2 regions of the Bacillus sp. ABR genome follow, and region 2 is predicted to be linked to the other one. Evidence: a T-box and tRNA genes for the amino acid it is inferred to sense, from the RefSeq annotation. Region 2 holds a T-box; the other holds one or more tRNA genes.
What was found. The T-box of region 2 lies ahead of thrS (threonine--tRNA ligase). A T-box ahead of a tRNA ligase gene usually reads a tRNA of that ligase, here a tRNA-Thr.

Region 1 (7,096 bases), on a different contig from region 2:
TTTCTTTTTTGTTTTCATATATATGGCGAATGCAGCGCCTACCTGTCCTGCACCGCCCATAGCGAGAATTGGCAGAAGCGGGTCATCTCCAATTGAATTGATGAGTTCCATATGAATCGGTGTCAGCCCTTGATGAAGTCCTGTTACAACAAGTGGAAGGAAGGTCGCACCAAGAACAAATCCTGCGAAGATTCCGCCCATATTTAATAAGTAAGTCAGTCCTGAGGTGATGGCATCAGATATAAATCCGCCGACTGGCATGAAGACAACATACGTGAAAATGCCTGTAATGAGTAGTGTGATGGTAGGTGTGACGATGATATCAAGAGATTGCGGGACGAAGCGTCTAATTCGGGTTTCCACAAGTGCCATAAAGATGGCGGCTAGAAGAACACCGATGAGTCCGCCTCTGCCTGGTAGAATATTTGTGCCAAATAACATAATGTCTGCGGAGGCTGGGTTAATAATGAGAATACCAGCTAATGCGCCTAATGCAGGAGAGCCTCCAAATTCCTTTGCGGCGTTTGTTCCGACTAATATCCCTAGGTAGGCGAAAAGGCCAGAACCTATAACTGTTAAAATAACTGCGGCTTGAGATTTTTCGTCAAGCCAGCCTGCTTGCACGATCGCTTTTGTAATCCCAGTAATAAGCCCTGAAGCAACAAGTGCCGGAATGATTGGAATGAAAATGCTGGCAATCCGCCGTAAGAACAGCTTGAACGGTGTGCGGTTTTTTTGTGAAATGGCTTGCTTGTTTTTTTGTGCTTCGTTGTTTAAATCATAAGAGCCAGACGCATTTAGAAGCTGTTCAAACGCACTTGATACTTGGTTGACAACGCCGGTACCTAAAATGATTTGAAGCGTTTCTGCTTCGACGACGCCAATGACGCCATCGAGTTCTTTGATTGCTGTGATGTGAACTTTTTCATTATCGATCGGTGTAATTCGAAGACGTGTCATACAATGTGTATGGGAAGAGATATTTTCAGAACCACCACAGAGTGAAAGAATGTCTTTCGCCAACTGCTGATATTTCTTTTGATGACTCATGTTGAATCCCCCTTTGTTTTTCGTTTCATGGAGCGGATGGCATGCCTTGTCTTGTCAATATATTGGGCTGTCTCTTCATATTGACGAGAAGCTAAACTGAGGAACAAGACATCAATTAAGTAGAGCTGTGCCATTCTAGAGGAAGTGGCAGCACTGCGAAAAGGTGCTTCATTGGAACCGGACGTCGATAGGTGAACATCACATAAAGCAGAAACGCTAGTATGACCTGGATGTGTTAAAGCAATGGTTTTCACTTGGTTGTCTTTTGCGAGCTGAAGGGCTTGAATGATGTCTAACGTTTCTCCTGAAAAGGAGATACCAAACACAATGTCATTCTCTCCTGCATTTGCGATGACCGTAGATGCAATGTGCATGTCAGTGAAGGCTGTCGCTGCATAGTTAATTCTGAGAAATTTCTGCTGGGCATCAGCTGCGACGATGCCAGATGCACCAACACCGATAAAATGAATTTGGTTTGCATTCAGCAGTAATTGAACAGCCTTTTCTAAAGCATCTGCATTTAAAATAGAAGCGGTGTCCTTAATCGATTGAATCGAGTTTCCAGCTGTTTTTTGAATAATGGATTGAAGTGGTTCATCTTGTTCGATATCTCTGTAGCCTTGTTTATCGTCATGCATCAAGTCTCCAGCGATCCGCATTTTTAAATCTTGATAGCCATCCAGCCCGAGAGATTTACAAAGACGGATGACTGCAGAGCTGCTTGCGCCGGCTGCCTGACTGATTTCGTGTACTGTACTTTTAATGACTTTGTCAGGATGGGCAAGGATATAGTCTGCAATGATTTTTTCAGATTGGGGGAGCTTTGATTTGATTGTGTGTAGTAGGGTAAGTCCGCCTGCTGACATGAGCTCTGCCTCCTTTAGGATTGATAACGTGAGATCGCTTTGTCGATATGACCATTCGTTTTGCTCAGTAAATCTTTGGCTGTTTTCTTGTCTGTGTTTGTTTGGAGCATGACGATGGCGGTTTTGACTTCTAAGTCTGCTGCTTCGAGAGTCTTCACGGCTTGTTCGTAGGAAGCATTTGTCACATGTTGAATGATGGTGATGGCGCGTTCTTTTAATTTATGATTGCTGACTTTTACATCAACCATCAAGTTTTCATATACTTTGCCTTGTCTGATCATGACTGAGGTGGAAAGCATATTTAAAATCATTTTATGAGCGGATGCTGCTTTCATTCTTGTTGACCCAGTGATGGCTTCTGGTCCTACAATGACCTCAATGGCGCAATCTGCAAGCTCGCTAATTTCTGCTTGTTCATTGCAGCTGAGTGCTACTGTTTTAGCTCCAATTGACTTTGCATAGTTTAAAGCGCCGATGATATAAGGTGTCCTGCCGCTTGCGGCAATTCCGACGACTGTATCTTTTGATGTCAGGTGGATGTGTACTAAATCCTGTTTGCCGGCTTCTTCACTATCTTCCACATCTTCGGCAGCTTGAGAAAAAGCTGAGTCTCCGCCTGCCATGATGCCTACAATGACATCAGGTGAGACGCTATAGGTTGGGGGACATTCGACAGCATCCATTACGCCAATTCGGCCGCTTGTTCCGGCGCCTAAATAAACGAGTCTGCCTCCATTTGAGATGGATTCATAGGCAAAGTCACTTGCTGTTTTGACATGGGGAAGTACAAGGTTGACTGCTTGAGCGACCTTCCTATCTTCTTCATTAATCATCTGGAGTATTTCAAGCGGATTTGCTTGAGAAATTCCCATTGTGTTGGGGTTTCTTGATTCTGTTGTCAAAGAACGCAGTTGAGATGGCTGCATGTGACATACCTCCTTATTTCTTCATTTTCAGTATATTGAGTATGATATGAAATTTCAATATTATATTTGAATATTGAAATTATATTTCAGCCGAAATGTTGAATAAATAGGGAGTAAATAGTTAGAAAATAAAAAAAATAAAAATCCCCTTTACAAAAGGGGGACAACCTGTATATAATAACTTTTGTCAGCTTCACGGAAACAACAAACTTGACAAACTGGCCCGTTGGTCAAGCGGTTAAGACACCGCCCTTTCACGGCGGTAACACGGGTTCGAATCCCGTACGGGTCACCATGATGTGGAGGATTAGCTCAGCTGGGAGAGCATCTGCCTTACAAGCAGAGGGTCGGCGGTTCGAGCCCGTCATCCTCCACCATATGCCGGTGTAGCTCAACTGGTAGAGCAACTGACTTGTAATCAGTAGGTTGGGGGTTCAAGTCCTCTTGCCGGCACTGTTTTATCTTTATCAATTCCATATGTGGAGGGGTAGCGAAGTGGCTAAACGCGGCGGACTGTAAATCCGCTCCCTCCGGGTTCGGCGGTTCGAATCCGTCCCCCTCCACCATTTTTGGGCTATAGCCAAGCGGTAAGGCAACGGACTTTGACTCCGTCATGCGTTGGTTCGAATCCAGCTAGCCCAGTTAAGACACCTTTTTGAAAAAGGTGTCTTTTTTTATGTTGGCAGAGGGACTGTATAACTATTCAAAATGTTGTCGAGTTGAGTCAGAAGGCATCAAGAAAGTAAAATATAAGCATGAACGGAAAGGGGATGTACATATGGGAGAGCAAAAGAAGGTCACGATTATTGGAGTTCCAATGGACTTGGGTCAAACGAGAAGGGGCGTCGATATGGGCCCGAGTGCGATTCGTTGTGCAGGCGTAAAAGAAAAATTGGAAACGCTCTCATTTGATGTAGAGGATCTTGGAGATATTCCAGTTGAACAAAGAGATGATGAGAAAGGTTTATATACAAGTGAAAAGCTGAAAAATTTGACGGAGAATGCTGGGGCAAATCAGCTGCTTGCTGAGAAGGTTGACAGTATTGTGCAATCTGGTTCGTTTCCGCTCATTTTAGGCGGTGATCACAGCATTGCGATTGGCACACTTGCTGGGGTAGCCAAGCATTATGAAAACTTAGGGGTCATTTGGTATGATGCACACGGGGATTTGAATACGGAGGAAACCTCTCCTTCTGGAAATATTCATGGCATGCCGCTTGCTGTCAGTCTCGGTTTTGGGCATGCTGATTTAACGAATATTGGCGGTTATTCGCCTAAATTGAAGCCTGAAAATGTCGTTATAATTGGTGCTCGATCTTTAGATGAAGGAGAGCGGGCATTGATTCGAGAGAAAGGCATTAAAGTGTATACGATGCATGAAATTGATCGTTTAGGGATGACAAGGGTGATGGAGGAAGCGATTGCGTATCTAAAGGAGAGAACAGATGGTGTCCATCTGTCGCTTGATTTAGATGGATTAGATCCAGCGGAATGCCCTGGTGTAGGTACTCCGGTAGCAGGGGGCATTAGTTACCGGGAGAGTCATCTCGCAATGGAGCTTTTAGAGGAGGCGGGTATTTTAACGTCTGCTGAATTTGTTGAAGTAAATCCGGTTTTAGATGAGAAAAACAAAACCGCTGAAGCGGCAGTTGCGTTAATTGGTTCATTAATGGGTGAAAAGCTATTGTAGAGCGGGACTTGTTCCCGTTCTTTTTTTGTTTTGGGAAAATTTAAGGATATGTTAAGGTTTTTACCGGTTGATAAGCGTAACACACTGTCAAAAATTTGTTACACTATTTTTTAGAGGAGAATGAAACCTTTTGGAAAGAGGTTCGTATACATAAAGACCGGTGAAGGCAGAGGTTGAATATACTATGGACACAATGATTAAAAAGAGAATTAAGCAAGTGAAAAAAGGCGACCAGAACGCATTTGCAGACATCGTAGACCTGTATAAAGACAAAATTTATCAGCTGTGCTACCGTATGCTTGGGAATGCACATGAAGCGGAGGATATTGCGCAGGAGGCGTTTATTCGTGCTTATGTGAATATCGAAAGCTTTGATGTGAACCGTAAGTTTTCCACGTGGCTGTACCGCATTGCAACCAACCTGACCATCGACCGTATTCGCAAAAAAAAGCCGGATTATTATTTAGATGCAGAGGTGGCAGGAACAGAAGGATTAAATATGTATTCTCAAATTGCTGCTGATGGCATTTTGCCAGAGGATGAGGTGGTGTCTCTTGAATTATCGAGTACCATTCAGCAAAAAATTTTAAGATTACCCGACAAATATCGTTCGGTCATCGTATTAAAGTATATTGATGAACTCTCGTTAAAAGAAATTAGTGAGATTCTGAATATACCAGTTGGTACGGTGAAAACGAGAATACACAGGGGTAGAGAGGCTCTCCGGAAACAGTTGAGAGACCTTTGAGTGAGGTGATTTTGATGAGCTGTCAGGATAGAATCGTCCAGCTTATGCATCAGTATTTAGACGGGGACATTGAGCCCCAAGACGAAAAAGAATTAAAAAGCCATCTGCAATCGTGTGAGGAGTGCCGTACTCATTTTCAACAAATTGAGAAATCCATCGCGCTAGTGCAGAGTACATCTCATATAGAAGCACCATCTGATTTCACTGCAAAGGTGATGGCAGGTCTTCCAAAGGAGAAAAAGCGTGTGTCGGTTCAAAGATGGATCAAAGCTCACCCGCTGATGGTAGCCGCTGCCCTCTTTCTCATTTTAATGGGAGGCAGTCTGTTTACGAGCTGGAATACCGATCATAATTTCAGTGTGTCAAAGCAGCCGAATCTCGTCGTTGAAAATGATACAGTGACCGTACCTAAAGGGGAAACCGTAAAGGGTGATGTCACTGTCAAAAATGGCAAGCTGATTGTAGAAGGCAAGGTTGATGGAAATGTCACCGTCGTCAATGGGGAACAGTTGACTGCTTCTGCCGGACAAGTCACTGGTCAAATTAATGAAATTAATGAAGTATTTGATTGGATCTGGTACAAAATGAAATCAACAGCACAAAACGTAATGCGGGTCATTGGGCCAGAGGAGCAAAAGTAACTCAATCGGCTTAAAGAGCAGTCTCTAAGGGGGCTGCTCTTTTTCTATACATTGGTGGGATTCACGCATACTAGCAACTCAGCCAGATATGGCAACTATTTTCCTTGCTGAAACAAAATGTGGTATAATAGCCACGCTATGTATTGATACATAGGCTATTTTTATATTAAAAAATGCATCAAACGAAGAATAACTGAAAATTCTGGAGGACGAGGAAATGGCTTTAGGGGATATTCCTTTTTTGCAGTACCTCGGTAATGCTGTTGATATTCTCGTTGTTTGGTATGTGATATATAAATTAATGATGGTCATCCGCGGAACAAAAGCGGTTCAGCTTTTAAAGGGAATTGTGGTCATTGTTCTCGTCAGGATGGGAAGTGCGTATCTCGGTCTTAACACACTTCAATGGCTGATGGATCAAGCGATTACGTGGGGATTCCTTGCGATCATTATTATTTTTCAGCCAGAGCTAAGGAGAGCGCTTGAGCAGCTTGGGCGCGGCCGTTTCTTCTCAAGAAGCGGGACACCTGTAGAGGAGCAGCAGCAGAAAACGATCGAGGCAATTACAAAAGCAATTAACTATATGGCGAAACGCAGAATCGGCGCACTGCTGACAATTGAGCGCGATACCGGAATGAATGATTACATAGAGACAGGAATTCCTTTGAATGCAAAGGTGAGTTCAGAGCTGCTCATTAATATTTTCATTCCGAATACACCGCTTCATGACGGTGCTGTCATTATGAAGCGGGATGAGATTGCAGCTGCAGCTTGCTATTTACCGCTGTCAGAAAGCCCTTTTATCTCTAAGGAGCTGGGGACGCGTCATAGGGCGGCAGTCGGAATTAGTGAAGTGACAGACAGCTTAACTGTCATCGTTTCTGAGGAAACTGGCGGTATTTCTGTCGCAAGGAATGGTGATCTCCACCGAGAATTGACAGAAGAAGCGCTTGAAGAAATGCTGATTGCTGAATTTAGTAAGAACAGCAAAGATGCTTCCTCGACCAAATGGTATTGGAGGGGCAAGAAAAATGGATAAGATTTTGAATAATCGCTGGGCCGTTAAGCTTCTTGCATTGGTCTTCGCTTTATTGCTGTATGGTGCAGTCAATTCAGCGCAAGCGCCCACGCCGAAAAAAATCGGTGAATCCTTTTTCCCAACATCGACGACAGAT
Region 2 (7,096 bases):
GCGGCAAGATGCTTCAAAGACGCCGGCAGCGGATACTCCAGATGCAAAATTGATTGAAAAGCTGGATCATATTTCGCCTAGAGAGCTGCTAAAAGACATGGCAGATGGCATTGAGCCGACGTATGCCGACCTAAGAATTGTCGAAGATATCATGCTCGAGCAGCAGCTAGAGCCAGGTGTCATGAATGTTCTCATCTACTATACCTTACTCAAAACAGATATGAAGCTGTCGAAAACATACATGCAAAAAATCGCCGCTCATTGGGTAAGAAAGAAAATCAAAACCGTTGCTGCGGCGATGAAAATTGCCAAAGAAGAGAACAGACAAATGACAGAGTGGGCGCAGCAGAAAAAGCAGCGCAGCACATATGGTTCAGGAAAAGTCGTCAGGGAAGAGAAACTGCCTGACTGGATGAAAGAAACCGAAACGAAAGAACAGCCGGCAAAAGAGCAAACGGACAATCTGTCTACAGAAGACCTCGAACGAGAAAAAGAAAAACTGTTAGATCAGTTTAAAAATATGAAAAAGTACAATGCACATTAAGGTGAGGTGAGATGGGATGAAACCGATCGGTCGTTCATTTGAACAGCTAAAAGGACGAGTAGATTTTCGCGTGAGATACAATCAGATTAAAGAAAGTGTGTTATCTGATGAAGATGTGAAGGCCTTTTTACAGAAGCATCAAGAAGAAATACATGAAGACATGATCAATCGCAGCTTGAACCGGCTCTTTGAATATGTGCAGCAGTCGAAGGGTTGCTCTTACTGCTTAGATGACGAAAACGTCAATGCCATTTTAGATGGGTATCACCCGAAGCTTGTAATCAAAGGTCAGAGTATTGATATTGAATATTCCCCTTGTCCAGTCAAGCTGCGGCTCGATAGACAGAAAAAACAGCAAGAGCTGATGAAAAGCATGTATATTCCGCAAAATGTCCTTCAAGCGACGTTCGCTGATCTGAACGTTGTGGGAAGACAAGAGGTCATCCAAAAAGTAGGTCAATTCCTCCAAAGCTATGATGAGACTGGAAAAGGAAAAGGCTTGTATTTACACGGAAAATTTGGAGTAGGAAAAACGTATATTCTGGCAGCCATTGCGCAGCAGCTAGCGGAGAAAGAATACCCATCTCTCCTTGTTTACGTGCCTGAATTTGTGAGAGAGTTAAAAAATTCGTTAGCTGATCATACGCTAGAAGAAAAGCTGAATATGGTTAAATCCACCCCGATTTTAATGCTTGATGATATTGGAGCAGAATCGATGACAAGCTGGGTGCGGGATGAGCTGCTCGGTACGATCTTACAATACCGTATGGCAGAGCAGCTGCCGACGTTTTTCTCTTCTAATTTCTCACCAAATGAGCTGAAGCATCACTTTACGTACTCACAGCGCGGGGAAAAAGAAGAGGTCAAAGCCGCTCGTTTAATGGAACGGATTCTCTATTTAGCAGAGCCGGTCTTGCTCGAAGGAGAAAATCGCCGTCATTTATAAAAACGTATGTCACCTGAAGGAGGAGCAAATGAAATGAACAAAAGAAAATGGCTGCTTTTTCTTGTGATTGGCATTCTTGCTGCTGCGTTGTGGTGGCTGAATAAACAGCATCTTCAGCTCGCGCCGAAAGATGTGAAGAATTGGGTGCTTCAATTTGGGATACTGGCTCCCTTTGTTTTTCTTTTCTTATCTCTTTTTCGCCCGTTTGTTCTCGTCCCGATTACAGTCTTTTCGCTGGCAGCAGGTTTGGCATTCGGCAGTGTCCTTGGGACGATTTATGCCCTCATTGGGGCGACAGCCGGGGCAACAGGCTCCTTCATGATTGCGTCAACCTTTCGTGCGAAAAAGAAGGAAACGGAATCAAACAGCCGGAAGCTGAAAGCGGTGACGTCCCGCATTCAGGAGCATGGATTTCTTTATATTTTGTTATTGCGTATTGCACCGATTCATTTTGATTTTGTCAGCTATGCGGCAGCCGCTTCACGTGCAAATTATCGTGCATTTGTGGCAGCCACCTTTTTAGGCTTAATACCGGGTACAATTGCGTTAAATGTTCTCGGCTCAAGCTTTGTCAGCGGCAATTATGCCGCCTTAGTGGTTGTTTGTTTGATTTATTTGATCTTTATCTCCGTTCCACTCATTTTAAAAAGAAAGATGCCTGATTTATTTTAGGCGTCTATTTTTTATGTTTCCCCCATATATATGTAACAGATGTCGTTAGGGGGGACAAACATGCTTGAAATAATCTTTGAAGATGAATATGATACCGCCGCTTTTTTACATCTTGCTGAACACTTGGACAGTCGGCATCACATGTCAATTCAACAAGGGAAAGACCGGCTTCTCATAGAGGCGAAGGAATCAGAAGAAGCACTTGAGCACATTGTGCGGCCATTATTGGTTCACTTTTTTTTGGAATGCAAAGAAAATGAGCGCATGCGCAGCATCCTTGAAAACACCTATTTATTTAAAGATCCCGAAGAGCAGCACCAAATTCTTTCCATCGCTCACAGTATCATGAACGGGGACTTAGATGATATTCCCGGCATTCAGCAAGAGCCGTCAAGAGAAGCCCTTTTAAAAAAGGAGCTTGAGGCAATTTCTTTACAGCAAGGTGTTTTTTCAATTGGTTCATTTATGACATTTAGGCTGTCAGAGTATGATCGAAGGCTGAAGAACTATGTTGAAGTGTCCATTGAAGAATACAAAATGGAGCAAGAGTATCAAAACTTCATTCAATCGCTTCGAGACTATGTGATGGCAAGAGAGCCTAGGCTCGAAAAAGTACATGTTGTGCATCAGGACCGCCTGGTGATTTGGGAATTTCGCTACGCTTCTGAGCGTGATCAAAAACAATACATAGACAGACAGTTTGTAAGAGAGCATCCAATGTATATTGATTCGCAGCTGATTGCACCGCTTGTCTCCATTGCACCGCAAAAAATTGACCTATTTACAAATGATACAGGTCACTCGATGGTGCAAACGATTCAAAATATTTTTCAAGAAAGGGTCGAGGTGTTCCCATCTCATTCATTCCAAGAGCACAATGTTCAATTTGTACATGACCATTTCGACAAGAAAAGTGAAAAGCTTTCTTGATTTTCACGAAAAAACGTTTTATAATACGGTGTAACTTCATACAGAGACCGTATTGATAAGGACATGAACAAATGAACACCCGCTTAAAGAGAGGGAAGCCGCGGCTGAAAGCTTCCTAGCAGAGGACCATTTGCTTTACCACCTTTGAACATCAGCTGTGAACTTTTTAGTAATGGCTGACGGGAATTCCCGTTATCGAACCGCAAGCCGTATTTGCTTATGAAAAGCAAGCTGCAAGTACGGGAAAAAGGGTGGAACCACGATTCCGTTTATTCAACCTCGTCCCTTTCCAGGGGGCGGGGTTTTTATATTGCCAAAAAAAGGAGTGACCAGAGATGTCAGAACAAATTCAACTTACATTTCCAGATGGAGCAGTCAAGGAGTTTGACAAAACAGCGACAACAGAAGACATCGCGGCATCAATTAGCCCGGGCCTAAAGAAAAAAGCACTTGCCGGTAAATTGAACGGTAAAGAAATAGATCTGCGTACGCCGCTATTAGAAAGTGGAACAATCGAGATCATCACAGATAAAAGTGAAGAAGCACTCGACATTATGCGCCACAGCACAGCCCATTTGCTAGCGCAGGCGATCAAACGCCTGTATGGAAAAGAACATCACGTTCAGTTTGGCGTAGGTCCTGTCATCGAAAATGGCTTCTACTATGATGTGGACATCGATGTAGCCATCACACCTGAAGACTTACCAAAGATTGAAAAAGAAATGAAGAAAATCATTAACAGCAATCTGCCAATTGAGCGAATTGAAGTATCAAGAGAAGAAGCGAAAAAGCGCTTTGAAGCGATTGGTGATGAGTTGAAGCTTGAGCTGTTAGAGGCGATTCCAGAAGGTGAAGCTGTGACGATTTATGAGCAGGGTGAATTCTTTGACCTCTGCCGCGGGATTCACTTGCCGTCTACAGGGAAAATCAAAGAGTTTAAACTGTTAAGCCTTGCAGGTGCATACTGGAGAGGTGACAGTAACAACCAAATGCTTCAGCGTATTTACGGAACAGCTTTCTTCAGCAAAGAAGATTTAAATGAGCATTTACGTCTGCTTGAAGAAGCGAAAGAACGCGATCACCGTAAGCTTGGAAAAGAGCTGAAGCTGTTTGCAAATTCCCAAAAAGTTGGTCAAGGACTTCCGCTTTGGCTGCCAAAAGGCGCAACGATCCGCCGCGTCATCGAGCGTTACATTGTCGATAAAGAAGTGCGTCTTGGCTATGAGCATGTGTACACACCAGTTCTTGCGAATGTTGAGTTGTATAAAACATCAGGACACTGGGCGCATTATCAAGAAGACATGTTCCCCGTGATGGAAATGGACAACGAAGATCTTGTTCTTCGTCCGATGAACTGTCCGCACCATATGATGATTTACAAAAACGAGCCGCACAGCTATCGCGAATTGCCAATTCGTATTGCAGAGCTTGGTACAATGCACCGCTATGAAATGTCAGGTGCCTTATCCGGCCTTCAGCGTGTCCGCGGTATGACATTAAACGATGCACACATCTTTGTTCGTCCAGATCAAATCAAAGACGAGTTCATCCGTACAGTTCGCTTAATTGAAGAAGTGTATCAAGACTTTGGCTTGAATGACTACACATTCCGCTTATCTTACCGTGATCCAGAAGATACTGAGAAGTATTTCGATGACGATGCGATGTGGAATAAAGCACAATCGATGCTGAAGGATGCAATGGACGAGCTTGGCCACGATTATTATGAAGCAGAAGGCGAAGCAGCATTTTATGGTCCGAAGCTTGATGTACAAGTGAAGACAGCTCTTGGAAAAGAAGAGACATTATCCACTGTACAGCTTGATTTCTTACTTCCAGAACGCTTCGATCTCACATATATCGGAGAAGATGGAAAGCACCATCGTCCAGTCGTCATTCATAGAGGCGTTGTTTCTACAATGGAACGCTTCGTTGCCTTCTTAATTGAAGAATACAAAGGAGCGCTGCCAACATGGCTGGCACCTGTACAATTCCAAGTCATCCCGGTTTCACCGTCTGTTCATTTAGACTATGCGAAAAAAGTGCAAGAACGTTTACAGCTTGAAGGTCTTCGTGTAGAGCTTGACAGCCGTGATGAAAAGATCGGATACAAAATTAGAGAAGCGCAAATGCAAAAGATTCCGTACATGCTTGTTGTCGGAGATCAAGAAGCAGAAAATGGCGCTGTCAATGTTAGAAAATATGGGGAACAAGATTCAGAAACAATGGATCTTGAAGCCTTTGTGAAACATGCAGTAGCAGAAGCGAAAAAATAATGAAGCAGCCAGTGATTCTTTTTAGATCACTGGCTTTTTTCTTTTTGGAAAACTTTCTCCAATAGTGATCCAATTCCTAAAAAGAGACGTTTAGATAGTACAAAAGTAAGGGTAAGTATGTACTATTGGTTTGAGACAAATTGGGGGAATGAAATCGATGAAGCAAACAACAAACACTTTATCGTCACAAGTATTGGAGCAATCAGCTGTTCTTCGTGCTTTAGAGCACTCGCTGGCAATGATTGAATTTAATGTGGCAGGTGAAGTTCTATGGGTGAACGATATTTTTGCAAAAGCCATGGGATATTCTAAAGAAGAGATGATCGGTCTTAAACATAGACAGTTTTGTCCTCCACATATTACAGAACACACAAGCTATCACATGTTTTGGAAGCGTTTGAGAGAAGGTCAAGTCTTTCAGGAAAAAGTGCAGCGGGTCACAAAAGACGGCAGCAGCTTATGGCTTGAAGCGACATATTCACCTGTTCGAGATGAAGAAGGAACTGTAGTGGGTGTTGTGAAAGTGGCGACAGATATTACGGAGAGAGAACTCTCGATGAAACAGGTTGTAGAAGACTTAAAGGAGATGTCTGCGAAATTAATGGAACGAGCAGAAGTTGGCATTCAGCATAGTCAAAGTGTCAATGCCTCCTTTAATCATATAGCAAACGAAACCGATCAAAATATGAGCTTGCTAAAAGGATTAACAGAGCAGGTAGAGTCCATCAGCTCCATTGCGTCAACCATTAACAGCATATCCTCGCAAACCCAGCTACTCGCCTTAAATGCGGCAATAGAAGCGGCACATGCGGGTTCCTATGGAAATGGCTTTAGTGTAGTGGCAGCAGAAATTCGAAAGCTTGCGACAAATTCAAAAGAAGCGATCGTCAAGGTAGATCAATATGTGAAGGCGATCCATGCAGAAGTAGAGAAGGTCAGCAGCGGAACAAGCAGGGCAAAGACAACCGTGTTTACAAACCGGGATCTTGTAAAGCTGGCAAGCGAAGAATTCATCATTGTAGGAGAAGCAGCACGCGGCTTAGACCGGCAAGCGCAAAGTCTAGCATCAATCATTTAGCTCTGTGAATAAAAAACACCCAATCTCGTCAGGAGAAGGGTGTTTTTTTGTTTTATTTTAATATATCAAACAATTCATGTAAGTCTTTGATTTCGTAATCAGGTGTCACATCTGTTTCATTTTTCTTGCCATGGCGATTGATCCAAACGGTTTGGATGCCAACGCGAGATGCGCCGAGAATATCTGTTTTTGGATTATCCCCAACCATAATCACTTCGTCTTTTGTTAAGTTTAACAGCTGAAGGCAGTGCTCAAAGATACCTGGATCAGGCTTGCCTTTCCCATAATCCCCTGAAATCACAATCTCGTTAAAATAAGGAGCAAGCTCAGGAACACCCGCAAGTTTTTCCTTTTGAAGGCTAGGATCTCCGTTTGTTAAAAGGAGCAATTCGTAGCTGCCTTTCAGGCGGTTTAAAACAGGGTATGTTTCTTCATAGACATATGGGCGTTTCCTACGCTCTGCTGCAAAGAAATCAGCCAAATATTGTCCAAATGCCTCATCGTCAATTCCCGCTGCCCTTAAGCCATTGGTCCAAGCGTTTTTGCGATATTCTGGTGCAATGGCGTTCAGCTTTTGAAAGCCTTCGCTAATCGGTTCACTAAAATTGGACCACAGTCCTTCGAAAGGATTAATGCCGATCATGACAGTA

Region 1: it encodes a tRNA-Thr, which carries the amino acid that the T-box ahead of thrS (threonine--tRNA ligase) is inferred to sense. The anticodon was not compared.

Annotation. Positions count from the first base shown of each region.
Region 1 covers NZ_JAOYSL010000004.1:7,944-15,039, forward strand. The annotation lists gene OIT90_RS13505 (PTS transporter subunit EIIC) at 1-1,050, opposite strand, end outside; gene OIT90_RS13510 (MurR/RpiR family transcriptional regulator) at 1,047-1,916, opposite strand; gene murQ (N-acetylmuramic acid 6-phosphate etherase) at 1,931-2,842, opposite strand; tRNA gene OIT90_RS13520 (tRNA-Glu) at 3,063-3,137, shown strand; tRNA gene OIT90_RS13525 (tRNA-Val) at 3,144-3,219, shown strand; tRNA gene OIT90_RS13530 (tRNA-Thr) at 3,223-3,295, shown strand; tRNA gene OIT90_RS13535 (tRNA-Tyr) at 3,324-3,408, shown strand; tRNA gene OIT90_RS13540 (tRNA-Gln) at 3,413-3,484, shown strand; gene rocF (arginase) at 3,621-4,532, shown strand; gene sigW (RNA polymerase sigma factor SigW) at 4,717-5,280, shown strand; gene rsiW (anti-sigma-W factor RsiW) at 5,295-5,921, shown strand; gene cdaA (diadenylate cyclase CdaA) at 6,139-6,960, shown strand; gene OIT90_RS13565 (CdaR family protein) at 6,953-7,096, shown strand, end outside.
Region 2 covers NZ_JAOYSL010000002.1:711,934-719,029, reverse strand. The annotation lists gene dnaB (replicative helicase loading/DNA remodeling protein DnaB) at 1-544, shown strand, start outside; gene dnaI (primosomal protein DnaI) at 561-1,490, shown strand; gene OIT90_RS09140 (TVP38/TMEM64 family protein) at 1,524-2,162, shown strand; gene ytxC (putative sporulation protein YtxC) at 2,223-3,092, shown strand; T-box leader at 3,136-3,382, shown strand; gene thrS (threonine--tRNA ligase) at 3,428-5,368, shown strand; gene OIT90_RS09125 (methyl-accepting chemotaxis protein) at 5,526-6,446, shown strand; gene OIT90_RS09120 (HAD family hydrolase) at 6,499-7,096, opposite strand, start outside.